3 regions of the Nitrincola nitratireducens genome follow, and region 2 is predicted to be linked to each of the others. Evidence: predicted binding sites of a transcription regulator. Region 2 holds the regulator's gene; each other region holds the start of a gene.
What was found. The regulator FNR, encoded in region 2, switches genes on or off when oxygen is low (the NO sensors DNR and NnrR bind a similar motif). The targets are predictions, from matches to a motif close to TTGATNTANATCAA.
Positions count from the first base shown of each region.

Region 1 (10,361 bases), on a different contig from region 2:
GGCGGGCATACGGCCATGTTACTGGCGGGTGCACGCTATAGTTCTCGACATTTTGATGATTTTTGCGTTCACCATATTGGCGAATTGGTTTGCGGTTTGTTCAACGAGTGGCAGGTCGCTAAGACTGAAACAGACCGGCAGCAAATGGAATTGGATTGGTCGGATACACGCATTAAGGCGTTTGCTATTTTTGATTTAGGGGGGAGTCAAAGTTTTGATCCGGAGAGTGTGAAAATGATCAATGTGCCTATGTTGGTGTTCGGTGCGCCTAGAGACACCCTAGGACTTGATCTGAATATCGAGTCACGTTACTTAATTGAGCATCTTAAGCCTGATGTTGTGACGTATCACGAACCTGAACAATTGGGGCATTTTGATTTTTTAGGTGTGTGTACTGAGCATGGGCTTGCCGTTTTGAGCGCGGAAGAGCCGGATGATCGCTTTGTTTGTTTTGAAGGGCGTGAAGAACGGCGAGAGATGCATCAGCGCATTGTGCAGGTCATGATGCCATTTTTTGATCAAATCGTGCTTAAATAATGCTTTAACCTTGAAGATGCCTTTACCTTTACATTTGAGCAGCACACGATTGACGTGACGGTGAGTATTGGGTGTACCCTTATGTGTCAGGAAGACGAACGTCCTGATATTGCCCTTGCACGGGCCGATAGGGCCCTTTATCAAGCTAAAACAGCTGGACGTAATCGGGTTGTAGCCGATGTGTTTAAACATGCAGATGAAAGGTAAGAAGGGCATGGCTTAAGGTTAAATACTCATGCCCTTGTTCTTATTCGAGTTTACCAAGCGGCTTTGAAAATCGCTTCAATTTCTTCTTGGGACGCTTGTATTGGATTGGTGAATCCGCAAGCGTCTTTGAGTGCATTTGCGGCTAATACTGGAATATCTTCTTGTTTGGCACCTAAATCTGCCAGTCCACGCGGAATGCCAACTTTCTCCTTGAGTGCTTTGATGGCTTTAATGCATGTGTTTGCATCAGCATCTGCATCACCTGTTGGAATGACGCCCATGGACTGGCCTACTTTTGCAAGACGCTCAGCGGCCACTTTGCTGTTAAACGCTTCAACGTGCGGCAGTAAAACGGCATTACAAACACCGTGCGGTAGATCATAAAAGCCACCCAGTTGGTGAGCCATGGCATGAACGTATCCTAACGATGCATTATTAAATGCCATGCCAGCCAGAAATTGGGCATAGGCCATTTGTTCGCGAGCTTCAATATACTGTCCATTCTCTACAGCTTTGGGTAAGTATTCAGTAATGATTTCAACAGCTTTCAGTGCGCAGGCATCTGTAATTGGAGTGGCTGCGGTGGATACATACGCTTCAATTGCGTGAGTCAGTGCATCCATTCCAGTGGCTGCAGTCAACCCCTTTGGCATACCTAGCATAGTAAGCGGATCATTAACTGACAGAATCGGTGTGGTGTGCTTGTCAACAATGGCCATTTTGATATGACGGGCTTCATCCGTAATGATACAGAAGCGAGTCATTTCGCTAGCAGTGCCCGCTGTAGTATTAATAGAGACTAAAGGTAGTTGAGGAAGTAGAGATTGATCGACGCCCTCATAATCTTTAATGCTGCCACCATTAGTGGCGACTAATGCGATGCCTTTTGCGCAGTCATGAGGTGAGCCGCCGCCCAAGGAAATCACAAAGTCACAGTCGCTGCTGCGTAACAGTGCAAGACCGGACTCAACGTTTGCAGTGGTTGGGTTTGGCTGTACCTCTGAAAATACTAGACTGTCGATACCGACATGCTTAAGAGATGTCACCACTTGATCAACCAATCCTGTACTGACGAGACCCGCATCCGTAACAATTAAAGCACGAGAAAAATTACGTTTTTGGAGGGTGTCAATTGCTTTCTGCAGTGCTCCTTCGCCCATTAAGTTAAGCGCTGGAATGTGAAACTCACTAAAAGCCATGTCGTTACTCCTTATGAATATTGATACTTAAGTCTAGCAAGATTCAGGGGGGAGAGCCTTGATTAGGGTCAAGAGGCTTAGTGTTAAGTGACTGAAACCCGCGTTTTAGTCATGGGGCAAAATCTGTTATGCTGCATTGCGGTATGATTAGATATTAATGGATTATTAAGAGGTATACACATGAATGCAAAACGCAAAACGATTGAGTTGGCGTTGCAGGGGGGTGGTTCTCATGGAGCGCTTACCTGGGGTGTCTTAGATCGACTGCTGGAAGAAACCGACCTGCATATTGAGGGCGTTAGTGGAACCAGTGCAGGGGCGATGAACGCTGTGGTGTTGACGGATGGCTTGGAAGAGGGCGGACGTGAGGGCGCACGCGCCGCATTGGAACGTTTTTGGCGGGCCGTCAGTGATGGCGCTAAAAACAGCCCTTTTCAACGTGATATTTGGTCACGCATCAATGGTACTTGGAGCCTTGATAGCTCACCTTCGTATTTGTTCTTTGATCATTTGTCGAGGGTGTTTTCGCCTTACGAACTGAATCCTATGAACCTTAATCCTCTGCGAGACTTAGTGGCGGATTTGGTTGATTTTGATCGAGTGAATCGTTGCACCGCCATTAAGTTATTTGTCACCGCAACCAATGTTCGCAGTGGGCGTCCTAAAATATTTCGCCAGCCGGATTTAACGGTCGATTCACTGATGGCGTCGGCAGCCTTACCTTTTATGTTTCAAGCCGTGGAAATCGAAGGGGAGGCCTACTGGGATGGTGGGTATTTAGGTAATCCCGCACTCTACCCTCTAGTCGATGAATGCGATGCACGTGATTTGGTTTTGGTGCAGATCAATCCATTTTATCGGAAGGAATTGCCACGCAGCGCCCGTGAAATTATCAATCGACTGAATGAAATCACGTTTAATACCAGCTTGGTTAAAGAGTTACGTAGCATTATGCTACTGCGAGACTTAATTCAGACAGAGGGGCTGGAGCACGAGCGTTATCGTGATATGCGTTTGCATTGTATTCATGGAGAGGATGATCTTTGGCCATTAGAGGCCTCTAGTAAGCTCAATGCTGAGTGGGAGTATCTTTGCCATTTGCGTGATCTAGGGCGGCAGCGTACTGATGCATGGTTGGAGCAGAATAAGCACGCATTGGGTGAGCACTCAAGCTTTGACCCTGATTGGTTGCTTGAGGATGCGGTTAGACCTGTTCAGCGTAACAAAGGAGTGTAACTGATGATCGGTTTGTTAGGGGTTGTATTTGCGCTGGTGCTATTGATCTGGCTGGCGTATCGAGGCATCAGTGTATTGCTGTTAGGCCCGCTCATGGCGCTTTTGGCAACACTTTTTGCGGCTGGGACGCCTTTAATGGCAAGTTATACTCAGCTCTTCATGGGCTCGGCTGGACAGTTTATCATTCAATATTTCCCTCTCTTCTTACTGGGAGCCATATTTGGGAAGTTGATGGATGATAGTGGTTCTGCCGAAGCAATCAGTCAAACAATCGTTGGCCACTTGGGATCAGAGCGAGCCATTCTGGCTGTTGTGCTTGCCTGTGCCGTATTGACCTATGGCGGGGTCTCGTTGTTTGTTGTGGCGTTTGCCGTCTATCCGATTGCAGCAGCGCTGTTTCGACAAGCAGACATTCCCAAGCGACTGGTACCTGCAACCATTGCTCTTGGTGCCTTCACGTTCACCATGACTGCCTTACCTGGCACGCCTGCTATACAAAACGCAATTCCTATGCCTCATTTTGGGACAACGCCCTTCGCGGCTCCATTTTTAGGCATCATCACGGCATTGGTGATGTTTGGATTGGGGCAATGGTGGCTGTCGAGACAAGCCAAACTTGCGAAGGGGGTAGGTGAAGGCTATGGCGCCCACGAGGATCAGCCTGTCAGTTTTGATAAAACTCAGCGGGAGTTGAGCGCGGGTGAGGGGTTTGATGTCACGCTGATTGAGCCAGACATCAAAGCAAGTGGCTTGCCTCCATTTGCCTTGGCAATTGCCCCTGTGGTGCTGGTCATTGTTTTAAACTATTTACTGAGTACTCACCTGATACCTCGTTTGGATACTCAGTATCTCGCCGAGCCAATCTATGGCAGTACGTCTTTGGATGCGGTCAGAGGGATCTGGGCAATTATTGCTTCTTTAACCTTTGCCTCATTGTTGCTTATCGGGATGAATTGGCGTCGTTTGGGTGAGCTACGTCGCACCTTAGATGATGGAGCGAATGCTTCGGTACTGCCGATCTTTAATACGGCCAGTTTAGTTGGCTTTGGTGCGGTTATCGCGGCGTTACCCGCATTTGACATTATTAAAGGGTTTGTTGACGATCTAGGTGGAGGTAACCCCTTGGTATCCCTAGCTTTATCTGTCAATGTGTTGGCAGGTGTTACAGGGTCAGCCTCGGGGGGGATGAGCATTGCTCTGCAAACGCTTGGCGCTGAGTACTTGGCATTGGCTAATCAGTTGGGCATCTCGCCTGATCTATTGCATCGTGTGACGACAGTGGCAACCGGAGGTCTCGACAGTTTGCCGCACAATGGTGCCGTTGTGACACTGCTGGCCATTTGTGGACTCACGCATCGCGAAGCGTATAAGGATGTATTTATGGTTGCGGTGGTGTTCCCGATACTTTCACTGGTGTTGCTGGTGGTCTTGGGAAGCCTCTTTGGTGCGTTTTAAAACAGTGTTATTTAAGAAAAAGTGTTGGAGTGTCTCAGCATGAGAAATTAGCCACTCGCTCCCAAGAGGTCAGTGTCTCCTAGGAGGGAGTGTGCTTCACGAAAGGTAAGACTTAATTCTTAAGTCTTAAAAAATAGATTTCACGTATAAGGTAGTTAAGATAAGATCAACGTCGATTGTCAAATAAGGATAATACTATGTTGAGCCGTTTGAAAATGACCCCTAGGTTGATTCTAATTATCAGCTTGCCTTTAGCTTTTTGTCTTTCTCTAGCGGCTTATGTTGTTATTCAGCATACCAGTCGAACGGTCTCTGGCCAGGGTGAAAATGCTGTCAGCATGGTCGCGTTAGCCAGTGCCGATAGTGTCAGTGCTTGGGTGAATGCGCGTTTAACCGTGATTCAAACGCTGGCTCGGACATCCGCACTGACAGGGGGCAATATCGACGAGATTTTTGCATTCGTTCAGGGTTATGGCCAGCGTATGGGCAGTGACTTCGAAGTGATGTTTTTTGTTGATCTAGAGGGGAACGCCTATCATCACAACGGCAATATAGCGAGCCGAGCGGATCGAAATTATTTTCAACAGTTAATTGTCCAAAAAAGTCGCACCACAGTAGTCAGCGATCCACTCTACTCGGGTACGACGGGCAATGCGATTGTGGTACTGGCGCAGTCTGTTTTCGATACCTCAGGTCGGCTCATTGGTTTGTTGGCCGCCACTGTTACCCTTGATACCTTAACCACGCTTGTTGATGAAGTGTCCGATGACAATGCCAGTGCCTGGCTGATTGACTCTCGCGGGGTATATGTTGTGCATCCCGATGCGAGCAGACGCATGAAAGTTAATGCATTGGAGTCCCCAATACCCGAATACGCCTCTTTTTCAAGGAAAATGGTGGAGGGGCAAGCGGGAATCTCCGATCTCGTACTGGATAACCAGCAAAGAGTGATCGCGGCATACTATCCAATCGCGGGTAATCAAAGTTGGTCTTTGGCTGTTGCGTTGCCCTATGAGGAAGTCATGGCGGCGGCGCTGAATCTGCGCGTGTCCTTGATGACGGCTTTTTCCATTACCCTGCTTGTTTTGATTGTTATTATCGTGTTTGTTTCTCGGATGATTGTGAAGCCAGTGAATGCTACTCGTTATGCGTTGGATCAAATTGCAGCAGGTGATGGTGATTTAACTCAGCGTTTGAACGAAGAGCGTCAGGATGAATTAGGTGATTTAGCGCGGAGCTTTAACCGCTTTGTCGGCGGTGTGCAATCAATCATCAAGCAAGTGAGTGATGCGGCGATACAACTCGGCGCCGCAGCAGAGCAGTTGGCAGCATCAAGCCAGGTGACGAACCAGCAAGTTCAGCAGCAAAGTCATGAAGTCACCCTCGCAGCCACCTCTATGACTCAAATGGCAGCGACGGTTACCCAAGTTGCAGGCAATGCCGCTCAAGCGGCCTATGCGGCAGAAACCTGTAATCAGTCTGTTAAAGATGGAGAGGTCGTCGTCAAGAAAAATGCCAATGAGGTTGGTTTGTTGGCTCAAGAGGTTCAAAAAGCTGTGGATGTGATTCTGCGCTTGCAAGACGATACAGAGTCCATTGGAAAAGTACTGGAGGTTATTCGTGGCATCGCTGAACAAACCAATCTACTTGCCTTGAATGCGGCTATAGAAGCAGCACGTGCCGGTGAATATGGGCGAGGGTTCGCTGTTGTTGCAGATGAGGTGAGGACGCTGGCAACACGCACACAAAGCTCCACTGAGGAAATCCGTGAAATTATTGAACAGTTGCAAAATGCATCTCGACGAGCCGTTGATGTTATGCATAACAGTTATTCAAAGGCAAATGTGGCTGTTGAGTGCGCGGAGCATGCATCGCATAAGCTTCAAGATATTACAGGGGTCATTTTGACAATCAATGATATGAACACTCAAATTGCAACTGCCACTGAAGAGCAGTCCGCTGTTGCTGATGATGTCAGTCAGACCTTGGTGCGCATCAGCCATAGTGTGGAGCAGCTGTCGAGTGGCTCAAGTCATATCGCATCGGCCAGTGATGGCATTGCGTTGCTTGCCAATGATTTGCAAGCTAGGGTTGGGCGTTTCAAAGTCTAAAAGTACATCTGGCGGATTCACTTTGGCGCAGATTGTTTGACGTGGTAGGATATTCCCAAATTTCTACTCAAGCCCAATCCAAAGGAAGTAAAGCGTGTCAAACATGGATATTCAAGCGTTACTCAACGCATATGTCAACGTCATTCCGAATCCAACCCTTGCCGATCAACGGGTGGCGTTTGGAACCTCTGGTCATCGAGGTTCTGCATTGAAGGCATCCTTCAACGAGCATCATATTCTGGCAATCTGCCAAGCCGTTGCGGATTATCGTAAGGAGCAGGGCTTTTCGGGTCCGTTGTATCTGGGGATGGATACACATGCATTATCAGGACCTGCTCATGCATCGGCACTGGAGGTGCTGGTTGCAAATGGCATCAACGTGCGCGTTCATCCTCAAAATGCGTTTGTACCAACGCCCTTGGTGTCCAGAGCCATCATTGTTCATAATCAACACTCTCCAGACGCTCTGTCGGATGGCTTGATTATTACGCCTTCTCATAATCCGCCAGAAGACGGTGGTATAAAGTACAACGCCGCTGATGGTGGGCCTGCCGCAGCAGAGGTTACTCGTTGGATTGAGCAGCGTGCCAATCAGTATCTTGAGCAGAATCTGTTGGGGGTATTGCGTGTTGATCAAGCCGAAGCAGCGGCCAAAGCTGAGGCATTTGACTACGTAAAATATTACATTAAAGATCTTGAGCAAGTAATTGATATTGAATCAATTAAAAAAGCTAATTTGACCTTGGGAGTTGATCCTATGGGCGGTTCAGCACTTGAAGTATGGCAGGAAATTGCCAAGACCTTTGAGTTGAATCTTTCCATAGTGAATGAAGATCAATCCCCAGATTTTGCCTTTATGCCGCCGGATCACGACGGAAAAATCCGGATGGATTGTTCGAGCACAGCGGCGATGGCAAACTTGCTGAACATCAAAGATAGCTTCCAGTTAGCCTTTGCAAATGACCCTGATGCCGATCGCCATGGGATTGTAGGCCCAGATGGTTTAATGAACCCCAATCATTTCTTGGCTGTGTGTATTGATTACTTATTGACTCATCGACCCGAATGGTCCAAGGACGTGGCAATCGGCAAGACCCTCGTTTCCTCATCAATTATTGATAAGGTTGTGGCAGGCCGCGGGTGCTCGCTCTATGAGGTTCCTGTAGGATTCAAATGGTTTGTTGAAGGCTTGTTTAATGGTCGTTTGGGCTTTGGCGGTGAAGAGAGTGCTGGTGCAAACTTTTTAACTCGCCGTGGTCAGGTGTGGTGTACCGATAAAGACGGCATTATTCCTTCACTCTTAGCGGCTGAAATTCTTGCGGTGACGGGCAAAACACCTCATCAATATTATGAGGAGCTGACGCAGGCGTATGGTCGGCCTTATTACCGTCGTATAGATGCGTCTGCATCGACGGAGCAGAAGGCTGTTTTATCTGCAATGAATCCTAAGAGTGTGACTCAATCCACCTTGGCAGGAGATGAGATTGTTGCACGTTATGTCGAGGCACCCGGGAATGGTGCATCTATTGGTGGATTGAAGGTCGTCACGGAGGCGGGTTGGTTTGCGGCTCGTCCTAGTGGCACAGAGGCGTTGTATAAAATTTACGCTGAAAGCTTCAAAAGCCAAGCACATTTAGACACCTTGTTAGTTGAGGCGCAGGCTCTGGTTTCAAAGGTGTTTGCATCGCAAGGGGTGTAAATAGGCGGTCGTCAAAGGCTCAGCAGAGCGTGCTGAGCCTTTGAAAAGCTTATTCTTTTTTCAAAAGCAGCCAGGTTTTAGCGTAGTCTGCAATATGACGGTTGTTTGCGTGGTAGTGGTCCCAGTCGCGGAAGTAGCCACTTAACCAATCAAGCTGGTAAAGATTGTCATGAAAAGCTCCACCCGTGTCCGCCAAAACGGTCAGTCTGTAGGTCGGTTGACCATGCTCAGTGGTTTGCAATAGGACAACACGTCCCAATCCGAGTTGAAAAATATCGCCAGCGACGGTCACTTTTGGTTTGACTGGAATTTTATAGTCCGCATCCTTTCCATACCCCAGCACGCCTGGAACTTCTTTAAAATACCAATAACGTTCCTGATCTTCGGGTTTTTGTGTGCGGTCGTATGCAATGCCATTGTTGCGATGCACGTTGAAGTAGCGGCGCTGATTGTCGGCTTCTAAAACGGCGGTTCCTTGCAATAATGCACCTTCAAGATCGGCGCGACTTAACCAAATCAGTGGGGGAGCTAGAGCCGGTTGTGTTTCAAGCGCGCCTCTTAGAATGGCTTGTTTGCCAAATCGATAACGCGTGATCTGATCCCTACGTGCATCCGCCTCTTCAAGACTTAAATGTGCTTCATCAAATGGAAGGCCGTATAAGGCATGAGGTGACTGCGCGGTTTTGGCTGGAAAGCCATCCGCCATGCGCACATAATATTTTGTTAGCAGCAATTGGTCGGACGGTAAGCGCTGCAACAGCGGTTTGTCTTGGCTTAGGCTTTTTGCTTTGGCTTGATCCGGTAGCCATTGCACACGTTCAAAAGCTGAGTTGATAAAATCAGGATCGGTCAGCCGTGATGCGCCTGTTGCCAAGTCCTCTTGATACACCTGGCAAATAAATGCCAAGGTGTCTTGAATACGATGAGTTGGAACTTTTATGCCATCGACGGTTCCACCATGAATGGCTTGTGGGTCATAGCTGGGGCCTTGTTTTAAATATTTTAATGTCTCATTGGCAACAGCGCACAGGTCTTGACTATGATTAGGCCAAGCACCGGCCGACAAAGGTTGGGCAGATTGAAAGCTGGGTGCCGAGTGTGCAAAACCTGCCAACACAAGGCTGGTTGAAAAGGTGATATACCCTAAAGATTTAAAAAACGTGTTTCGCATAATACAGTTGGCCTCAAAATAATGTGCTTAAAAAGCAAAGGGCAGTGTACAGATACAGACGTGCTTCGAACAGGGTCTAGTGTGCCAATGTGAAGCTGAACAGAGGCTGACATAGTTATTTCTGATGCCTCCATCAATAATTTGCATTTGATCCTGATCCTTGAATGCGGGATCATTGAGCTTATTTTTTCTAGGTTCTTTCAGGGCTGTCTAATGATTCCAAGAGTTGTCGATATTAACCCTACACAACGTCTCTATCTTGAGTTTATCGAGACACTAAAAACGCGTGGCTTTCAAGGTGACCTAAACCCTGAGTATGCGCACCGAGTTGTGTTAGCGACGGACAACAGTATCTATCAAGTGTTGCCACAAGGGATTGTTTATCCCCGTAATGCACAAGATCTTATTTATCTGGCAAGGCTCGCGTCAGAGCCGCAGTTTAACAGTATTGTGCTAAGTGCGCGTGGGGGCGGTACAGGCACTAATGGGCAGTCTTTAACCGATGGTTTGGTGGTTGACTGCTCTAAGTATATGAATCGTATCATCGAGATCAATCCTGACCAGCGTTGGGTGCGTGTGCAGGCGGGGGTGGTCAAAGACCAATTAAATGCAGCTTTGAAACCTTATGGGCTGTTTTTTGCCCCCGAGTTGTCAACCAGTAATCGAGCCACCATTGGTGGAATGATCAATACTGATGCCAGTGGACAGGGGTCAGTGCTCTATGGCAAAACCCGAGACCATGTCCT
Region 1 covers NZ_AONB01000007.1:93,911-104,271, forward strand. Annotated here, with positions in the region: gene D791_RS08285 (alpha/beta hydrolase family protein) at 1-537, shown strand, start outside; partial or broken gene D791_RS19615 (diguanylate cyclase domain-containing protein) at 574-744, shown strand; gene yiaY (L-threonine dehydrogenase) at 795-1,943, opposite strand; gene D791_RS08295 (patatin-like phospholipase family protein) at 2,124-3,179, shown strand; gene D791_RS08300 (GntP family permease) at 3,183-4,634, shown strand; gene D791_RS18885 (methyl-accepting chemotaxis protein) at 4,832-6,745, shown strand; gene pgm (phosphoglucomutase (alpha-D-glucose-1,6-bisphosphate-dependent)) at 6,849-8,444, shown strand; gene D791_RS08315 (hypothetical protein) at 8,494-9,615, opposite strand; gene ydiJ (D-2-hydroxyglutarate dehydrogenase YdiJ) at 9,829-10,361, shown strand, end outside.
Region 1: a site for FNR is predicted at 2,002-2,015, ahead of yiaY (L-threonine dehydrogenase). Genes of this name have one in related genera too.

Region 2 (10,361 bases):
TTCACTGGCAACACCAACGGCACTAACAGCAGCAACTGGCACCTTGCGCCAAGAAGGCTTATTAATTACGCGTGGCCATGTGCTGGAGTCTTTTAGCAAAGCCACCCATGTTTTGTTTGATAAAACGGGCACACTAACGGAAGGCCGTTTAGCACTTCAAGCCACGCATCTAGTCGGAGACATATCTGAGAAAAGTGCTCTGCGCATCGCCGCCGCACTGGAGAGCCATTCAGAGCACCCCATTGCACGCGCCTTTACGCCTTGGTTTGATCAGCCTGCAGATGAGACGATCAACACGTTAGGGTCAGGCATTGAGGGCCGCTTCAATCATCAAGTGTATCGAATTGGCAAACCCAGTTTTGTAATGCAATTAAGCGGGCTCGACACCCCAGACATGCCTGACAACAAACGTCAGTGGGTCTTACTGGGCGATCAGCAAGGAGCCATCGCATGGTTTGCCTTGGATGATCAAATTCGTAAGGATGCTCTGAACGCCCTCTCACAACTCAAGCAGCTTGGCCTACAGGTGGAAATGCTGACAGGTGATGCATCCCCCGCTGTACAACGCATCGCGGAGCAATTGGGAATCACACAGGTCTACTCGGGCATGACGCCGGAGAATAAACTTGAGCGTATCAGCGAACTGCAAGCTCAAGGGGCACGCGTCATTATGGTCGGAGATGGCATTAATGACATCCCAGTTTTGGTTGGCGCTCAAACCTCTGTATCGATGGGGGCTGCGACCGACTTAGCAAAAACCAACTCTGATGCCGTGTTGATCAACAATCAATTAATGACCTTAGCACAAGGCGTGCGCTTATCGCGCAAAACAGAGCACATTATTAAAGAGAACCTTGCCTTATCCTTAGCCTACAACGTGATCGCCCTGCCCGCCGCATCAATGGGGATGATTCCTCCTTACATTGCGTCAATTGGCATGACAGCAAGCTCTCTCGTTGTCGTGGGGAATGCCTTACGCCTAACGCGTCGCTTTAAACGGCTGAAACCCATAAGCTCAACCCACACCAAAAATAACGAAAAAAGCGGCACAATTACCAACGCAAAAAATACGCCCCAACCCAAAGCAGGTATTTAATGGAAATTATCATCATTCTAATCCCGATCGCCTTGATTCTAACAGGCATCGCTTTTTGGGCTTTTTTTTGGAGCGTCAACAGCGGGCAATTTGATGATCTCGAATCGCCTGCCCACAGCATCCTCTATGATGACGATGATCACTTGATCCCTGACGACGCCAAGGTTGACAAGGATCACACCCACCCAAGTGACGCAGACAACGCTAAGCACAATGACTGACCCCCTGCTGATTTCCACCGCCATCATGATTGGCTTACTTGGCAGCACACACTGCATCGGCATGTGCGGTGGGATTGCCGCCAGCATCGGCTTACAGCGCCATCGCTCTACACTGTCAAATACGTCCTTTCTCATGAGTTACAATCTAGGTCGCATTAGCAGTTATATGATTGCTGGGGCCTTATTGGGCTCAGTTGGAGCCCTCGTTGCAACAGGAACCTCTGGACTAATTCTTCGCAGTTTTGCTGGATTTATGCTAATTGCCATGGGCCTCTATGTCGGCCAGTGGTGGCTAGGCATTACGCATCTGGAGAAAGTGGGTGGTAAGCTCTGGAAACTCATTGGTCCAAGTGCGAGCCGCTTACTGCCCGTCAAAACCTTACCCCAGGCGTTATTGCTGGGTGTTGCTTGGGGCTGGCTCCCCTGTGGATTGGTCTACAGCACATTGCTCTGGGCATCATCCGCTGGCAGCTGGCAGCAAAGTGCACTGCTGATGGCGGGTTTTGGGTTAGGCACGCTACCGGCCATGTTCACCACGGGCTTACTGGCTCAACAGGTGAAAGCCTTGCTGCAACAAAAATGGACTCGCAAGCTGTCAGCACTCGTCATTATCGCCTTTGGCATTTTCACACTCCCTCTGACTGAGTTAATTTCAATAAGCCATTGACCCTCATCAACGTATTTTTGTTTTTTTCCTCTATACTGTGCGTTGTATTTTAGCTGTTAAGGAACGAAAACTGTGAACTTCCAAAACCCTATCCAGTGGGATTTAGACCTCATTAAACGTTATGATTTATCGGGGCCTCGCTATACTTCCTATCCCACCGCCGTGCAGTTTGACCCTAACTTACAGCCCGAAGCACTCGTTCAATCCGCCCTAAGCACGACGGACAAACACGCGCCCTTATCCTTATACGTCCATATTCCTTTTTGTGCGCACGTTTGTTACTACTGCGCCTGTAACAAAGTGATTACACGAAACCGAGACCGAGCCCAACCCTACTTGGAGCGTGTCTATCGTGAAATGGAGTACTTATCAAGCCTGTACGATAACAACCGCATTGTGAATCAACTGCATTGGGGCGGTGGCACACCGACCTTTATCAGCGACAATCAAATGCGTGAACTGATGGAGCAACTGCGTAAGAATTTCAATCTACGCGATGATGATCAAGGCGATTACTCCATTGAAATTGACCCTCGTGAAGCCAGTGATGACACCCTTAGAGTGTTGCGCGAGTGCGGATTTAATCGAATTAGCCTTGGTGTGCAGGATTTGGATATCCGGGTACAAGAGGCTGTCAACCGCGTACAACCCCTTGAACAAACAGAACGCGTCCTAAACACCGCACGTGCCCTTGGCTTCCAGTCCATTAACATGGATCTTATCTATGGTCTTCCGCATCAAACCCTTTCAAGTTTTGATGCAACGCTGGATGAAATCATTCGGATGAGCCTGATCGCCTGTCTGTCTTTAACTACGCTCACCTACCGGATCGCTTTCGTTCGCAAAAACACATTCAATCCGACACCCTGCCATCTGCCGATGTCAAACTGGATATCCTACAACACACCATTAATAAACTACTGGGTGCGGGCTATGTCTATATCGGCATGGATCATTTTGCAAAGCCGAATGACAGCCTTGCGATTGCCCAGCAAAATGGCCAACTGCATCGCAACTTTCAAGGCTACACCACACACTCTGATTGTGACTTGGTTGCAATTGGTGTGTCCTCTATTAGCCAGATAGGCTCCGTGTTTTACCAAAACGAGCATGACTTAAGCCTGTACACCGATGCAATTGATCATAAGCAACATGCGATAAAGCGCGGCATTAGTTTAAATGAAGATGATCGAATTCGCTCAGCTGTTATTAACCAACTCATTTGTCATTTTTCGTTGAACCCTGCGGATATTGAACAACGCTTTGACATCAATTTCGCGACCTACTTCGCTGAGGAGCTGACGGAGCTTGCGCAATTCGAAGCCGATGGCTTGATCACGTTGGACAAGGGGGTTATTCAAGTCACACCTGCAGGGCGCTTATTAATTAGACGCATTTGCATGACGTTTGATGCGTATATTCCAAAGCAAGCACCTGTTCGCGGATACTCCAGAATTATTTAAAGCTCGCGTGCGTCCGGCAATTGCCTATTCGCAACTGCCGGATACTTCTTCACCCCGCCGCCTAAATGTTACATAATACCCAATCGAGAGCATCCGATGTTCATTCCGATAAGGTGATAGGTGTACGAATGGAAGAAAAACGCTCAACAGGCAAACTTCACAGTCTCAATCAAGTGCACTGCAGCACCTGCAGTTTAAGCTCCTTGTGTCTGCCCGTATCCTTGAACATGACGGAGATGGAGCGCCTTGATAATATCATTGATAAAAGCCGTCCATTAAAAAAAGGCGAGCACCTGTTTAGACAAGGTGATACCTTTACAAGCATTTTTGCCATTCGTGCGGGCTCTGTAAAAAGCTACTGCATCACCAATGATGGCGAAGAGCAGATCACAGGTTTCTTTTTTCCAGGAGAGCTGGTGGGGCTCAGTGGCTTCAACGATACGGCCTACCCTGTTTCAGCCAAAATTCTGGAAACCACCACCGTCTGCGAAATCCCTTTTGAGCGCTTGGACGATCTATCAGGCCACATGCCTGAGCTGCGTCGCCAGATTCTTCGGACCATGAGCCGCGAAATCAGCAATGACCAACAGATGATGACGCTTTTGTCGAAAAAAACAGCGGAGCAGCGCGTGGCCACCTTTCTGATCAAGCTGACGCAACGTTTTCATGAACGAGGCTACTCTCAAAACTACTTGCGTTTATCTATGTCACGAAATGAGATAGGCAATTATCTTGGTTTAGCCGTTGAAACCATCAGCCGTATTTTCACACGCTTCCAAACGCAAAACATGATTCTTGTTGATGGTAAACAAGTTGAAATTCTGAACTATGATGCGCTTTTCGAACTATCAGGTGAAGCCATTGACAAGCCGACACCTGCTTGCAAAACCTCTCTTTAAACCCGATGTCCGGGTCTCGCTGGAGTTTTAAATGTCTTACGATGAGTTTTATGTCAAATCCGTGGTCCGGTCTATCTCAGACTGGCCAGAACCCGGCGTTATTTTTCGTGATGTCACCCCTGTTTTTAAAGATCCCAAAGCCATGCGAATCACCTGTGATGCGTTTATTCAGCGCTACATAGACAGCTCGATTACCCATGTCGCGTGTATAGATGCCAGAGGCTTTATCCTGGGCTCTGTGGTTGCGTATCAACTGAATTTGCCCTTGGTGCTGATCCGAAAAAAAGGCAAGCTACCCGGCGAAACCATCGCAGAGGAATACTCGCTTGAATATGGATCGGCGACGGTCGAACTTCAAAAAGACGCCATCCAAGAGGGTGATACTGTCTTAATTTTTGACGATTTGATCGCAACAGGCGGAACCGTTCTTGCGGCAGCGTCTCTTATTAAGCGCTTAGGCGGACAAGTGGCCGAAGTCGCTGCCTTAATCGACCTACCCGATCTAAAAGGCTCGCAACGTATTCAAGACAGTGGCATACCTGTTTTTGCGTTACTCGCCTACGAAGGACTTTAACTGAATGAATTGGTTTAAGAACATCCTGATTTACAGATTTACCCCTGATGCAGACTTCTCTGAGCAACACTTGGAAAATGCACTTCTGACGAAACCCTTTGTGCCCTGTGGACGCCAAGAACTCAAACGTCAGGGCTGGGTTTCACCCTGTTCCTTTAGTGAAAGCCCCGTGTTTGTTAGCAATGGCATGTACCTTGTCAGTTTGCTGCAGGAAGAGCGCATTCTACCCGCCAGCGTCATCAAAGATGAGCTACAGGTTAAAGTCAGTAAAATTGAGCAAGACGAAGCGAGAAAAGTCTACCGCAAAGAAAAAGATCAGCTCAAAGATGAAATCATTTTGGAGCTTCTTCCACGTGCCTTTTCAAAACGCTCGGCCACTCGCGCTTTGATTATGCCGCAACTCGGTTGGATTTTTGTTGATGCGGGCAGCTTCAAGCGCGCTGAAGACTTGCTGAACAGCTTAAGAGAAGTGTTAGGCACATTGAAAGTTAAGCCCTTAACCGTCAATCAAGCGCCAGCAAGCGTCTTAAGTCTTTGGGTTCAGGACGAAGATCAAATTAGCACTGGGTTTGCCGTGGATGATGAGTGCGAACTCAGGGACACCTCTGCTGAGGGCGGCGTTATCCGTGTCAAAGGGCAGAATTTGTTTTCCGATGAAATTCGCGCTCATTTAGCCACTGATATGCAAGTCACGCGTTTGGCCTTAACTTGGCAAGATCAGTTAAGCTTTATGATTTATTCTGACTTAAGCTTGCACCGCCTTAAGCTAACGGATCAATATCAGGAACAGCTTCAGCAAGACAGCCCTGAGGACGAAAAAGCGTTTTTCGATGCTCAACTCAACCAAATGGGCCTTGAATTGTCGAATCTAATGCCCTCGTTGATCGCCAGCTTTGGTGGCGAACCTGAATCTGCTTAGGTCTAACCTCGTATGTACAGCGTAAAAGAAGTGTTTTATACCCTGCAAGGTGAAGGTGCCCATGCAGGGCGGCCGGCTATTTTTTGTCGGTTTACGGGCTGTAATTTGTGGTCAGGCCGTGAGATTGATCGCTCGAAAGCGATCTGTCAATTTTGCGATACTGACTTTATTGGCCATGATGGTCAAAACGGCGGAAAATTTGACAGTCCAGACGCGTTGGTAACCCACTTGCAACGCTTTTGGCCTTTAAGCTCAGAGCCTCCTTACGTTGTGTGCACGGGTGGAGAGCCTGCTCTGCAGCTCGATCAACCCTTGGTCGATGCCTTGCATAAAGCAGGCTTTATTATTGCCATTGAAACCAATGGCACTAAGCCGCTCCCGAATGGGATTGACTGGATTTGTGTTAGCCCAAAAGCAGACACAGATATCATCATTCGCAAAGGTAACGAGCTCAAACTGGTGTACCCTCAATCGCACGCCATGCCAGAGCGATTTGTGTCTTATCAGTTTGACAATTTTTACTTACAGCCCATGGATTCAGCGGATGCTCAAGAGAATCTAAAAGCGACCCTCAATTATTGTTTGCGCCACCCTCAGTGGCGACTCAGTTTACAGACCCACAAAATTCTGGGTATCGATTAGGTCATCACCTTTGCTTGGCGAAAAAACACATCTCGATTTCGCCAGGCAATCAACGCGAAGGCCGGTAGCTGCATTAACACACCATAGGTCAACGCACTGGCCGACATTTCAGCGTTTTGCAACAAGGCGCCAGTCACCAAAAGTGCCGTTCCCGCATTCTGCAACCCCACCTCAATCGTTAACGAGACACGCTGCGGGTCATCCAGCCGCCCCATCACCGCCACGCCATACCCTGTCAGCATAGCCAAGAGCACCAGCGTAAAAACGGGCAGATACAACAACGGCAAGACCTGCATGAGCATGGGCCAACGACTGACAACCAACAGAATCACCGTTGCCACCATCAACAAAAAGGCTAGGTGTCTTATGGCCTTTTCTATGCGTAGTGTGATCGCCAAATAACGATGCCTAAACACCATTCCTATCAACACTGGCACTAACGTAATCAATAACATCTGCATTAAAGCTTGACCGACCGGGAAGGCAATTGACACATCATCCTCTAAAGTCACCTTCAACAACAAGGCCGTCATCAAAGGTAAGGTAAAGGGTGTGATGAGACTCAATAGCGCCGTTAATGAGACCGACAACGCGGCATCACCTCTTGCTAGCAAGGTAATTGCATTGGATGTTGCCCCACCTGGAGCCAAGGTCAATATGATCAAGCCTAACGCAAGCATGATGGGAAGATCAAAGATCCAAACGACGGCAATCCCCAGAAGCGGTAAAAGGAAAAACTGAGCCGTAATCCCCAGAAAGACGGCTTTTGGGTACTTCAAGACACGTTTAAAGTCTGCAAGCGTCAGCGCAAGGCCTACACTGAGCATGATGATAAACAAAGCAATCGGTAGAAACAGTTGCGTGATCATAGAAGCCTGCATGAATGAAAATAGCCATGTGGTTTTAAATTGAGTAAAGTATCTCAAATCTTGTTTGTGCATTGCAAAAAAAATCTATTCACACCTGTGTGTATGAAAATAGGCTCTGCATCGGGTTCGCAAGGCTACCCACATTATCTGTGGATAAGCCTGTGAAAAAAATGCACATAACCCCTATCCTGCCCCATAAATTCACGGCTTCAGACAAATTGATCATTTTTTAACCAACACACAAATCTTTTATTTTTCAACAACTTAAATAAATCAATAGCTTAATTATCAGATTTTCCGCTTTTTTCTGTTCATTTTTCAACCATTAAAAAAACACTCACAGGTGTCAAGCATAAATTACAAGGTTACTCACATTTTTTGTAACTTTTTATTCATGTTCACTCTTGACAGTCTGTATTAAATTGCAACACTAGAGACCTTCCGAACACGTCGATACACTGATCTTTTTGAGTAGGAATTCTGTGTGAACCCATCCTTAGATGAACGCAAACGCGCCGGACAAAACGTTAGCCTGATTGGAGCGCTTGTCAATACAGTCATGAGCCTTCTAAAAATAGTGGGTGGCGTATTTTCTGGATCAGCGGCATTAGTGGCCGATGGCTTTCACTCCTTATCGGATGTCATTACCGACCTAATGGTCGTTTTTTTGTTAGGCGTCTCCCATAAAAAAGCAGACACCAATCACCCGTATGGCCACGGTCGTTTTGAAACACTTGGAACGGTGGCCTTGTCTTTTGTGCTACTGAGCGTTGCCGGGTTCATGGCCTGGGATAGTTTGCGCCTTCTATTTGCGGGTGAAATCCCCTCCCCACCCAGTGTCGTAGCCCTGTTCATTGCAGGTGCCTCAATTTTAGCGAATGAAATTTTATTCTTTTATACCTTACGCGTTGGGGAAAAAATTCAATCGCGACTCTTAATCGCAAATGCATGGCATCACCGGAGTGACTCACTTTCTTCCGTCGTGGTCTTGATAGCAATCGCAGGCGCGATTCTCGGCATTTGGTGGCTGGATGCGCTGGCGGCGGTGTTAGTAGCTTTACTGATTGCAAAAATTGGTTGGGAGTTGTTAAGCAAAAGCTTGGCGGAGCTGGTCGACACTGCCTTACCACCTGAGCGCCTTACAACGCTTAGAGAGACCGTGATGTCCGTAGATGGCGTATTGGGCGTCCATAGTTTTAAAACCCGCTCTATGGGCGGGCAAAGCTGTTGGAGATGCACGTTCAAGTTGCCCCTCACTTAAGTGCCGCCGAAGGCATTACATAGGTGACTATGCCACGCGTTTATTGCAAGAGCGCTTTGATGATATTGCCCACATTATCTATCACATTGACACTTACGATGACCACGGTCTATCGCTGCCCGCCCAATTGACATTACCGGCACGCACAGAAATTCAACAGCACCTGAATGCAGCACTCGCGAGAATTTTAGGTGAAGCCCCAGATTATGAATTGATTATTTACTACACTCCCCGCTTTATTGAGTTGGATATCAAGTGTCCAATGGCGATCTTTGCACTTTTAGAGCAACAAGGGGTGACGGCTGCAGAGCTTGAGGCACGGTTAAATGACGAATTGCGAACCTTAGAGTGGTTCAAGGCGATTCAGATCTGGTTACCGGCTCGGTAGTGTGAGTAACATGAGCCCAAGCCTCTGGGCTCATGTATAAGAAAGTGAAGAATGACGAACTTTACATATTATAACGTCGGCTAGGCTCTCGCATCGTCACAAACTCTTCAGCGGCTGTTGGATGAATGCCGATCGTTGCGTCAAACATCGCCTTGGTTGCGCCCGCTTTCATCGCGATTGCAATTCCCTGAATAATTTCGCCCGCTTCCGCCCCCACCATATGTGCCCCAACCACGCGATCCGTGTCTCGATCAACCAGCAGCTTCATTAGCGTGCGTTCTTGGCTGCCACTTAAGGTGTGCTTCATGGCACGGAATTCAGAGCGATAGACATCAAGGTTTGGATAGACTTTACAGGCTTCTTCTTCCGAAAGCCCGACTGTGCCAATATTGGGCTGACAAAACACAGCCGTTGGAATCAAATTATAATCAACATTTGTCTCGGCACCGCCATATAAGCGCTTAACCAAGGCCATACCTTCAGCCAGGGCAACCGGCGTTAACTGAACCCTGTCGATGACATCCCCCACCGCGTATATAGAAGGGAGATTGGTTTGAAACAGATCATCAACCTGAATCGCCCCTTTGCGGCTCAAATTCACGCCCAAGGCGTCTAATCCTAATCCTTGAGTATTGGGAACACGGCCTGTCGCGTACATGACGGCATCAACCATCTCTTGAGCCCCATCATTAAACACAACGTCTAAACGCCCATCTGCACATTTCGTAATGGAGGCGATATCGGTATTAAAGCGCAGATTCACGCCTTTTTTGGCAACCTCTTGTGAGGTAAATGCCCTCACCTCTTGATCAAATCCACGCAGGAACAGATCGCCACGGTAGACCAAATCCGTTTGCGCACCAAGACCTGCAAAAATCCCTGCGAACTCGACCGCAATGTATCCCCCGCCCACCACCAAAACACGTGATGGAAAGGTCTCCAGGTCAAAAACTTCATTTGACGTCAGAATGTGTTCTTTACCGGGAATATCCGGCACAAAAGGCCAGCCCCCCGTTGCAATCAAAATGCGTTCAGCGGTAAACACCTGTTCGCCCACGCGAACTGCATTCGGCCCTTCAAGTGTTGCTCGACCGTCGATCAGGGTACAACCCGAGTTTTTTAAAAGATTGGCGTAAATACCATTGAGGCGGCTGATTTCCTGTTTTTTGTTGTCGCGCAATGTGGGCCAATCGAATTGATAAGACGCGTCGATCAAGCCAAACCCAGCCGCCTCATGGAAGCTTTCCGCATAATGCGAGGCATACACATAGAGTTTTTTGGGCACACAACCAACGTTAACGCAGGTTCCCCCCATGTAACGGTCTTCAGCAATTGCCACCCTAACGCCCATGCCTGCAGCCA
Region 2 covers NZ_AONB01000001.1:509,639-519,999, reverse strand. Annotated here, with positions in the region: gene D791_RS02430 (heavy metal translocating P-type ATPase) at 1-1,096, shown strand, start outside; gene ccoS (cbb3-type cytochrome oxidase assembly protein CcoS) at 1,096-1,317, shown strand; gene D791_RS02420 (sulfite exporter TauE/SafE family protein) at 1,310-1,984, shown strand; gene D791_RS02415 (radical SAM protein) at 2,057-3,070, shown strand; gene D791_RS21645 (oxygen-independent coproporphyrinogen III oxidase) at 3,049-3,447, shown strand; gene fnr (fumarate/nitrate reduction transcriptional regulator Fnr) at 3,576-4,346, shown strand; gene D791_RS02405 (adenine phosphoribosyltransferase) at 4,378-4,920, shown strand; gene D791_RS02400 (recombination-associated protein RdgC) at 4,925-5,839, shown strand; gene queE (7-carboxy-7-deazaguanine synthase) at 5,852-6,481, shown strand; gene D791_RS02390 (bile acid:sodium symporter family protein) at 6,478-7,350, opposite strand; gene D791_RS02385 (cation diffusion facilitator family transporter) at 7,835-8,611, shown strand; gene D791_RS20585 (hypothetical protein) at 8,523-8,999, shown strand; gene gor (glutathione-disulfide reductase) at 9,061-10,361, opposite strand, start outside.

Region 3 (10,361 bases), on a different contig from region 2:
ACGCGCTTTGGGCCATTGATGACAGATCCCGAAATTCGCGCCGCAGCAGATGATGCTAAATCGGAGCTTGAAGCGTTATTGCAAGAGTTTGAATTTGAAACCGATGAAATGCGCTATGAAGTCATCGAGGACTTTTTTCGGTCCATGTTTGAGCAGCCGATTGAAGATGACTTGTTGGGATTGAGTCCCAACCAATTGCATGATTTGCTCTACACACCCTTTCAGGCTGAAGAGGTGATACGTTTTCATCCCGAGCATGCCACACCAGATCAAGTGCCTTTTTTGGCGATGTTTAAGGTTTTGGCAGATGAGATTCTTCAGGGCAATAATAAACTCACGCCCAAAGGAAATCTGCCCCTGACCGTCGTGCGTGCTATGCATGATGCACTCGATACCCAACGCTATTTTTATGGGTTTGATGTGTATCAGCCGCGATTGCGAAGTGAAGAAGACTCTTTGCCGGTTCACATTACTCGACTCTTGGCTCAGAATTCTGGTTTATGCCGTGTGCAAAAGGGGCGTCTTTTGTTGACGCGTAAATCAGAAGCGGCCTTAGAAAAACAACAATGGTCGAAGCTGTATCAGCCGATGATCGAGTGCTTGATTACGAAATTAAACTGGGGCTACCTAGACGGAAATCCCGAGCTGCAGTCCATACGATTGACTTCTCTCTTTTTGATGCGCTTTTTAAAGACCCGAAATGATTGGGTGACGACGGATCAATGCGTTGAGCGTCTCGTTGCAACTTTTCCAATGATGTTAGAGGAGGCGGATGATTCTAGCGGTTATGATCCTGAGTCTACGCTTTGGCATGCGTTTACGCATCGGATACAGATGCTGCTCGGTTTAACGGGCTTAATAGAGTATCAGCACGATTATGAGAGCGAGTCGCCACTTGAGCGTATTGTCTTGGTGAGTTTAAAAAGAACGTCGCTTTCAGATCGTTTTCTAGAGTGGGTTTCTCCTGTTAAGTCAAATGGTTAGGGTGTTTCTTTGAAGCTATTGGTAATCGGTTACGTCTGGCCTGAACCTAAGTCCTCTGCAGCGGGCAGTCGGATGATGCAGTTGTTGGAGGTGTTTCGAGGTCAGGGCTGGCAAGTGCATTTTGCAAGTCCGGCACAGATGACAGAGCACATGGCTGACTTGTCTCGTATCGAGATAGCCTGCCATAGCATAGAGCTGAACTCAGCATCCTTTGATCGGTTTATTCAACATCTGGCACCTGATATCGTTGTTTTTGATCGTTTTATGATGGAGGAGCAATTTGGCTGGCGTGTAGAGAAGTGTCTACCCAGTGCGCTCAGGGTCCTGAATACCGAAGATCTACACAGTTTGAGAGATGGGCGTCATCAAGCGGTCAAGGAGGGGCGAGAGTTTGAGTTGCGCGATATGCATACGCCGATGGCGTGGCGCGAAATCGCAGCTATCTTTCGCAGTGATCTGACATTGATGATATCAGACGTGGAAATGACACTCTTACAGAATCAGTTTCATGTCCCTGCGACACAGTTGCATTATATCCCTTTGATGGTTGAAGCTCAGTCATCATGCCACCTACCCAGCTTCGATGAGCGTCAGCATTTTATTACGATCGGGAACTTCCGTCATGCACCGAATTGGGATGCGGTGCTGCAGTTAAAGCAACATCTGTGGCCGAGTATACGTAAAAAACTGCCAAAGGCGGAGTTGCATATATACGGTGCGTATCCACCGCCCAAAGCGACCCAGTTACACAATCCTAAAGATGGCTTTTGTGTTAAGGGCTGGGTGGACGATGCTTTGCAGGTGATGTGCCAAGCACGTATATTATTGGCTCCCTTGCGTTTTGGTGCGGGGATTAAAGGTAAGCTGATTGATGCCATGACGGTACGCACTCCGAGTGTGACCACCCCAGTGGGGGCGGAGGGTATCAGTGACGATTGGCCCGGTGCTATTGCCTACGACGATCAGGATTTTATTGAAAAGGCCGTAGCCCTTTATCAGGATTCCGCTCGTTGGCACCAAGCACAAGAACGGGGTGATGCTCTGCTGGCATCGCGCTTTTTAGCCTCTCTGCATGCATCGGCTTTAATTGAAAAGTTGGTTATGCATCATTCACAGCTCAATGGTTTGCGAGGGCAGCATTTCATGAGTTCAATGCTGCGCCATCACAGTATGAAGAGCACACAGTACATGTCTCAATGGATTGAGGCTAAAAATCAGCTTTCGCTGAAAGTAGATTCGCCTTCCACTGAGTGAATGCGTAAAAATTGATTTACCACCCACTCGACGTGCTCTGGAACCGTTTCTACATGTCGTATACAGGGTTGCCCATACATGGCTCTGACAATATCAATACCAAATAGCATCCCGAGTAGCATTTCCGCACTTTTGTCGGGTTGTGGAATCTGCACCAAGCCTGCTGCGTGCGCATCTTTCATCCATTGTACGAGTTGCGTATGGGTGGATTCAGGCCCCATTGCATACAGTTGATTGACAGCGTCTGTTGGAAAACAGCCAGGATTTCCGAGCATTCTCATAAAATGCAGGCATTCATTACTAATCAAGAATGATAACAAATGTGTGCCAAACGTGATCAGAGCATCTTTGACATCCGACTGTTTTTGCGGACTTATATTAAGACCGATCATGAGCTGCGCTGTTTCTGTCTCGGTGATGGCTTTTAGAAGCTCTTCTTTATTAGCATAGCGTGCATAGACGGTTACTTTCGAAACGCCTGCTAGTTTAGCGACAGCTTCAATCGAGACAGCAGATGCCCCTTCACTAAATAAAAGTCTTCTGGCAGCACAAATAATGGCTAAATCTTTGCTCGGGTCGACAGGGCGGCCTGCGCGTTCATTCGTTGGCACTTTGCATTCCAAATAGATTAATGTACGATTGCGTTCAGTAATTAATTTCTGATCGGGCTTACCGTTATGTTAAAGAAAGTCTGCGTTCTGTTGTTACCACTTCTTCTGTTGAGTGGCTGCTTTAAAGAGGATTATACAAGTCTTGAATCAAAGCCGATACCTTGGGTGTTAACACGTGAAGTGGTTCAAGATGAGCGAGCGGACGTGCGACTGTCGGGTAGCGTAAAAGCGCGCTATGAGTCGCCAATCGCATTTCAGCTAAATGGTCGGGTTTTGACAAAACATGTTGTTGCTGGACAAAAGGTTAATGCCAATGATCCTTTATTCACACTGGACCCACGTGATGTTGACGAGGTTGAACGAAGCGCAATGGCTCAGTTGGCGGTAGCGGATGCAGCGCTCGCGACCGCACGCAATGAGCTGAAGCGTCAACAGCAGCTGCTGGAGCAGAACTACATTAGTCGCCAAGCGCTTGAACGATTTGAGCTGGCCGAGCGGGAAGCGTTGAGTCAGCGTGAGTCAGCACGTGCGGTATTGGCACAAGCACGAAATACTCGCACCTATACAGAACTCAGCGCTGAGCATGCAGGTGTAATGATTAATGTTGAGGTTGAGGCGGGGCAAGTCGTTGCAGCAGGACAGGTGCTGGCAACCTTGGCTCAAGAAGGCGATAAAGAGATCGAAGTTTATCTGCCAGATGGGCAATCTCCTCCTCAAGTAGGGCAGATAGATTTAAGAGGTGAGCGTTCAATACAGGTTGAATTACGTGAAATAGCTGGCGCGGCAGACTCATCAAGTCGCAGTTGGCGGGCACGCTATCGTTTGCTGGAGTCAAATGAGTCTTTGCTGTTAGGCAGTGTCGTGCAGGTGACCTTGTTTAAATCCGATAATGCAGAGGATGTGCTACGAGTTCCATTGGCTGCATTGGATGAGCGAGGTTTGGGGGCTCAGGTTTGGCAAGTGATTGAAGGGCAGGCACAGCCCGTTTCGGTTGATGTTCTTGAACTTACAACGGAATATGCACGGATTCGAGCGGATCTTAATACTCAATCCAGAGTGATTGCGTTGGGGACGCATTTATTAACGCCCGGCATGCAGGTTAGGGAGAGGGCTCTATGAGTTTTCCCAACCTATCCGCGCTTGCTGTTCGTGAGCGATCCGTTACTTTGTTTTTTATACTCTTATCGGTTTGCGTAGGGGTTTACTCCTTTTTCTCATTAGGGCGCGCCGAAGATCCAAGCTTTACAGTCCGATTTGCTGTTGTTTCGGCTGTATGGCCTGGTGCCACAACAGAAGAATTGCAAACCCAAGTGGTTGATCGATTGGAAAAGCGGATTCAAGAAATCGATTATCTATACAACATCGAAACCACGATTCGTCCGGGCCAAGCGATTCTACAGATCGAGTTTCAAGACTTCGCACCAGGTGAGATTGTCCCTGATCTTTTTTATGAAGTCCGAAAACGCATGATGGATGAGGCCGCAAACCTGCCAGCAGGCGTTATCGGTCCCATCGTAAATGATGATTTCGCAGATGTATATTTCTCCTTGATGGCGCTCACTGCTCCTGGGTTTCCCATGCGTGACTTGACGCGAGAGGCTGAAGCAATGCGAGATCGGTTGCAGCGTGTTCCGGGTGTGCTTAAGGCTCAAGTTTTAGCTGAGCAAGCCGAACGTGTTTTTGTTGAATTTAATATGACCTATTTGAGTCAGCTGGAATTAAGCCCTCAAGATGTCTTTGCAGCCATTCAGGCTCACAATCAGTTGGTGTCTGCTGGTGCATGGGAATTGGATGGACCGCGTGTTCATCTGCGAATTGCTGCTGATTTATCGGATCAAGAGCAATTGGCGGCTGTTCCTTTGCGAATTGGGAATCACCTGCTGCGTTTATCCGATATAGCGGATATTCACTATGGGTACGAAGACCCTCCGTCGTATTTTGTGCGGGCACAAGGGGAAGATGCCCTGTTATTAGGGGTTGTCATGCGCTCAGGTGAGAACGGTTTGGATTTTGGGCAGCGGCTTGGCGAGTTTGTTGAACGTGAACGGAGCCGACTTCCTCTGGGCATTGAGCTCACTGTGATCACCAATCAGACTGAAGCGATCACGGGGGCTGTTAACCTTTTTCAGGTGAAGTTTTTAGTTGCTGTTATAGTCGTCATGGGCGTCAGTATTTTGGCAATCGGTTTTAGAGCTGGCTTAGTGGTCGGTATTGCTATTCCGCTAACACTGGGGCTTACGTTTTTGCTCATGAAGTTAGCCGGTATCAATCTAGACCGAATTACCTTAGGTGCGCTCATTATTTCGTTAGGCTTATTGGTGGATGATGCCATTATTGCCATCGAAATGATGATTGTTAAAATGGAGTCGGGTTGGGACCGAGTTCGTGCTGCCAGTCATGCATGGAGTGTCACGGCTGCCCCAATGCTCTTTGGAACATTGGTGACGGTGGCTGGCTTTGTGCCGATTGGCTTTGCGCAGTCAGGTGTTGGTGAATATGCAGGCAATATTTTCTGGGTGTTGGCCTATGCGCTGCTTGTGTCCTGGTTGGTTGCTGTTACCTTCACGCCTTATTTAGGTGTAAAGCTTTTACCTGACTACAGTGCATCTGGTCACAGTGGGTTGTATCAGACGCCTTTATATCAAAAATTGCGTGTGTTTATCAGCGCATGTGTCACCTATCGTAAAACAGTCGTTGTCTTGACGGTATCTTTGCTGATTATCAGTGTGGTTGCGATGGCAAGCGTAGTGCAGCAGCAATTTTTTCCCAGTTCAGATCGCCCGGAAGTTCTGATTAGTATTCAGCATCCGCAAGGTACCTCTATTCTGACAACGGATGTCACAGTTAGAAAATTAGAGGCTATTTTGTCGGAGGTGGATGACGTTAAATCCTTATCTGCATATATCGGAGCTGGCGCACCGCGCTTTTTTATCTCAGCGAATCCTGAACAGCCTGATCCGGCTTTTGCCAAAATGATTGCGATTGGTCATGATGAAGCTTCGCGTGATCGGATTATCGATATGTTGCAGACGCATATCCATGCAGGAGCGTTTCCTGAGGCACGAGTGCGAGTGAGTAAGCTGCTTTACGGTCCGCCCGTTGTATGGCCGGTAAGCTTTCGAGTTGTGGGTGAAGATCCACTGAAGCTTCGTGAAATCGCCTATCAAGTAAGAGATGTCATGCGTGAGCATCCTCATGCGGAGGATCCGCACCTGGATTGGGATGAGCGAATTCCAAGCTTGCACTTAGTCATGGATAAGGATCACATCCGCTTAATGGCTTGACGCCAATGGATGTCGCTCAGCAATTGCAGTTTCAGTTAAATGGCGCTCCGGTGACTGAGGTTCGGCAAAATATCCGAACAGTACAAATGTATGCGAGGGCGCAGCGTGTTGAGCAAGGTTCACCAGAAGATATTGAAATCCGCACACAGGAAGGACGCAGTATTCCATTGTCGCAATTAGGGACGCTTGAAGTACGCTATGAAGAGCCTGTTATAAAGCGGTTTGGTGGCGAGCGGTTTTTGGCCGTCCATGCTGATGTGTCGGGTGCCCAGGCGCCTGATGTCACGGCCGATATTTGGCAAGCCTTAGAGGATATTCGTCAAGCGCTGCCAGAGGGGTATCGTATCGATATAGGTGGAACAGTCGAGCAATCTGGCAAAGCCGATGCCTCGATTCAGAAGTTGCAACCGTTGATGTTGGTGCTCATGCTCATTTTTATCATGTTGCAGATGCGATCTTTTTCAGGGACTTTTATTGTAGTGGCTACAGCGCCTTTAGGTCTCGTCGGTGCTGTTTTGGCCTTGTTAATGTTTGATCAGCTTCGGATTTGTCGCGCTGTTGGGTTTGATTGGTCTGGGGGGGATCTTGATGCGCAATACGATGATTTTGACTCAACAGGTCCAGGATAACTTTGAAGAGGGGATGAGTGCTCGCGATGCGGTTGTGGAGGCGGCGGTGCAACGTGCCCGTCCTGTAATTTTGACAGCCTTGGCGGCCGTTTTGGCGTTTGTGCCGCTCACCTTTGATAGTTTCTGGGGGCCGTTGGCGTATGTTTTAATTGGGGGTGTTGCTGTTGGCACCTTGATCACGCTTATTTTTGTTCCCGCACTCTATGCGCTCTGGTTTCGCTGTGGTGAGACTCCAAACCAAGGCAGTGCTAGCTGAGGTTGCCAAGCATGCGTTAGGGTTTTATAGCCCTAGCGCATGCTGCAAGGCGGGTAACATGCGTTTAACACAGGCTCTTCCTTCGTCAATCGCTTCTTCTGCTCGATAAAACTCAAGCAATCCGATCTTGGCCAAGCGGGGTGATAGAAGAATGTCTGGAGGATCGCCTGCCATACGACTGCGCGTAATTCGGTCTTGAGTGATATTGACCGATCCTGCGATGACATCAAACATACTGGGAGCGGCTTCTTCAGTATCTTCCTTGGATGAGAAAACGGCTCCCGCGTAATTTACAAGCTCGGTAATTTTACTAACAGGTGATGCTTTTGATGAACGCGTTGAGGCTTTGACATTCTGTACAGGTTTGGGTTGGGGGCGTGTTAATAGGTCACCGTTTAGATTCACTGCAATGACCACGTCAGCGCCTAGCGCTCGGCAAGTTGATACAGGAACTGGATTGACAAGCCCACCATCCACAACCCATTTATTTTGGTATTTGACGGCCGGAAACAACCCAGGCAGTGCAATTGAGCACCATACTGCATCTAAAACAGACCCTTCCGTAATCCATAACTCACGACCGCTTTCCAAATCAGTTGTGATTGAAGCGAACTGTTTAGGCAGGTCCTCAATATTGCATTGTTTCGGAGCAACATGGCCATCAAGTAGTTCAACTAACCGATCACGATTTACAAAACCATTTAAGGACGTGTTAATTTCAAAAAACTGTGCAAGCTTTAGTTTAGTGAGTTTTAGAACCCAATCTTCCAGTTTGTCGAGATGATCTGTTGCGTAGGCGGCTCCCACCAGCGCACCGATTGAGGTGCCACAGACGATTTCAGGTGTAATGCCTTCCTCATGTAAAGCACGAAGAATGCCGATATGAGACCAGCCACGGGATGCGCCGCTGCCTAAGGCTATGCCTACTTTCATAGATTTATCCTTAATCCGTTAGTGGTTTGGTTTTGCAAGAAAGGGAATGTTTTAGATGGTCATAGAGTACGGAATGGAATCATCACTTGGCAAGCGAATATTTTAGTGGACTGCGGTGCATGCTCAGTCGATCATAGGCACCGCAATCGGTAGAGGCTTGCTATCTGAGTGAATTGCTTAAGCGGTCCGCACGATCTCCTGCAGCTGGGTGGCTAGAGAAAAGGCTACGGCTATTTCCGTATTTTGCTTCTAGCTTTCTGAGTGCAGTCACGGCTGCTTGTGCATTCATACCATGGCGTTGCATTAATTTAATTGCATAGTCATCGGCTTCATGCTCTTGAGTTTGAGAGAATTGAGCGTTAACTAGTTTTTCGCCCAGTTCACCTAGCTCCGAGTTTGAAAGAGCTGCTGCGGTTGTGTTGCCACTGGCCGCCGCCGCTTCACGTGCGGCAGAAGCCGCATAGGCAACTTGGAATGCGCGTTTGGAATGGCCTAACACCACATGACCAATTTCATGGGCAATGACGTAGCGTACCTCATCATCGGTCATTTCATCCATCAAGCCGCTGTACATGCGAATAGAGCCGTTTGGAACAGCAAACGCATTGATTTCGGGTAGCATATAGACCTTGTATTCAAGGCTCTGGCCATCAACGGTTTCCCAGCCCTGAGTTAGCTGAGCTAAACGTTGAGCATAGCGGCTGTTTGAGGGCGCAATTTGATGCTGACTATCAAGGTGGGCAATTGATTGATCACCAATCAGCTTCATTTGTTGGTCTGTCATCGTAATTGCGGTCGCCATCCCCATGCCTGCGGATAGCAGTCCTGACATGTCGCTTCCTGTGGTTTTGCAGCCGCTGAGTGTGAGCGTGATAGCTAGACAGGCAGCATATGAAGTCTTTTGTACAAAAGCGAGTTTTTTCATCGCCAATTCCTTTGTCGGTGTAATGTGAAAATTAGAATGTACTGAGCGGTTCGTCATCATTCCCTTAGTAACAGATTGAAATGTTAAGGGCTAATGTCATTAAAATCCAGATTTGGGTTTAAAAAGATGAAAAAGTGTATATTTGTTGATCTAGGACAAGATCAAGAGTTTTTTAAACGTTGCAATATGTGCGGTTAAATCTATGCTTAATGGTTTGATTATAATTCTGGTTAGGGGTCGCCGTTTTGCAGCGCTTAAAAATGATCCGCGAGATCCGATTTGTGATATTGCTTTTGTGCTGCATTGTTGCACAGGTGCTTCACGCAACAATTTTACCTGTACCTAACCCACCAGAACAAAATCCACTGCTTGTAAAGCTAGGCGAACAGCTTTTTCATGATGAGCGTTTGTCAGGTGATAAGACGGTGAGCTGCGCTACCTGTCATGCATTGGAGACAGGAGGGATGGATCTTGCAAAGGTCTCAACAGGTGTTGGCGGTAAAAAAGGTGTCATTCGTGCCCCCAGCGTCTTTAATAGCCATTTAAATCATACGCAGTTTTGGGATGGGCGTGTAAAAACCTTGGAAGCGCAAGTTGATGGTCCCTTACATGATGAACTGGAAATGGCCTCAAATTGGCCTTTGGTGATAGGTCGACTCAACGCGGACCCTCAGTTACGTTCAGAGTTTAAAAAAGTGTTTGATGAGGAGCTTAATCCAGAGCAGGTTCGAATAGCGTTGGCAGCTTTTCAGCGAACATTAATGCTCACCAACTCCCCCTTTGATCGCTGGCTAGCAGGTGATATGGAAGCGATTACGGCGCAGCAAAAAAACGGATTTAGACTGTTTCAAGAGTACGGCTGTATCAGTTGCCATCAAGGTGCAAATGTTGGAGGGAATATGTTTGCTCGAATGGGATCGCTGGAAAGCTTTACCTTATTTAAATCGGCTGAAATGGAGCAGGTTAGTCTTGGTCGGTACAACGTAACAGGAAATCGTAAGCATTTGTACGTTTTTAAAGTGCCAGGGCTAAGAACCGCCGCTTTAAATCACTATTTTTTTCATGACTCAAGTGCAAGCTCCTTGGAAGAAGCGATCGATATGATGGCTCGTGTACAGCTAGGAAGGCAGCTCACTCGAGATCAGGCACAGGATATTGCAGAATTTATTCGTTCACTATTAGGTGAGCACCCATTGCTTAAGCAGGTGCTGAGTGATTAATCAACATAAACAAGGTTTTATACTGTTTTTCTGTATTTTGGCAGGGCTTGTGCTCGCTTTGTTTTTCTCAACGCGAACGCATGACGTATTAGAGCACACGCAGCGTCTAGACGGCTTTTTGCAGTTACGTGAATTAGATGCATTATTAGACGAAGAGGTCTTGTTGATAGCATCAGGACTGCGAACACACTATGACCAGCTTGTGGTGTATCGAAGAAACAGTGATGAGTTACTAGAAAAGATGCTCGATACGCGTCATTCATTT
Region 3 covers NZ_AONB01000015.1:98,337-108,697, forward strand. Annotated here, with positions in the region: gene D791_RS19090 (hypothetical protein) at 1-984, shown strand, start outside; gene D791_RS12990 (glycosyltransferase) at 994-2,238, shown strand; gene D791_RS19095 (TetR/AcrR family transcriptional regulator) at 2,199-2,849, opposite strand; gene D791_RS13000 (efflux RND transporter periplasmic adaptor subunit) at 2,916-3,968, shown strand; gene D791_RS13005 (efflux RND transporter permease subunit) at 3,965-6,133, shown strand; gene D791_RS21495 (efflux RND transporter permease subunit) at 6,139-6,762, shown strand; gene D791_RS21500 (efflux RND transporter permease subunit) at 6,722-7,018, shown strand; gene D791_RS13010 (patatin-like phospholipase family protein) at 7,043-7,951, opposite strand; gene D791_RS13015 (M48 family metallopeptidase) at 8,112-8,876, opposite strand; gene D791_RS13020 (cytochrome-c peroxidase) at 9,122-10,096, shown strand; gene D791_RS13025 (EAL domain-containing protein) at 10,089-10,361, shown strand, end outside.
Region 3: a site for FNR is predicted at 9,022-9,035, ahead of D791_RS13020 (cytochrome-c peroxidase). Genes of this name have one in related genera too.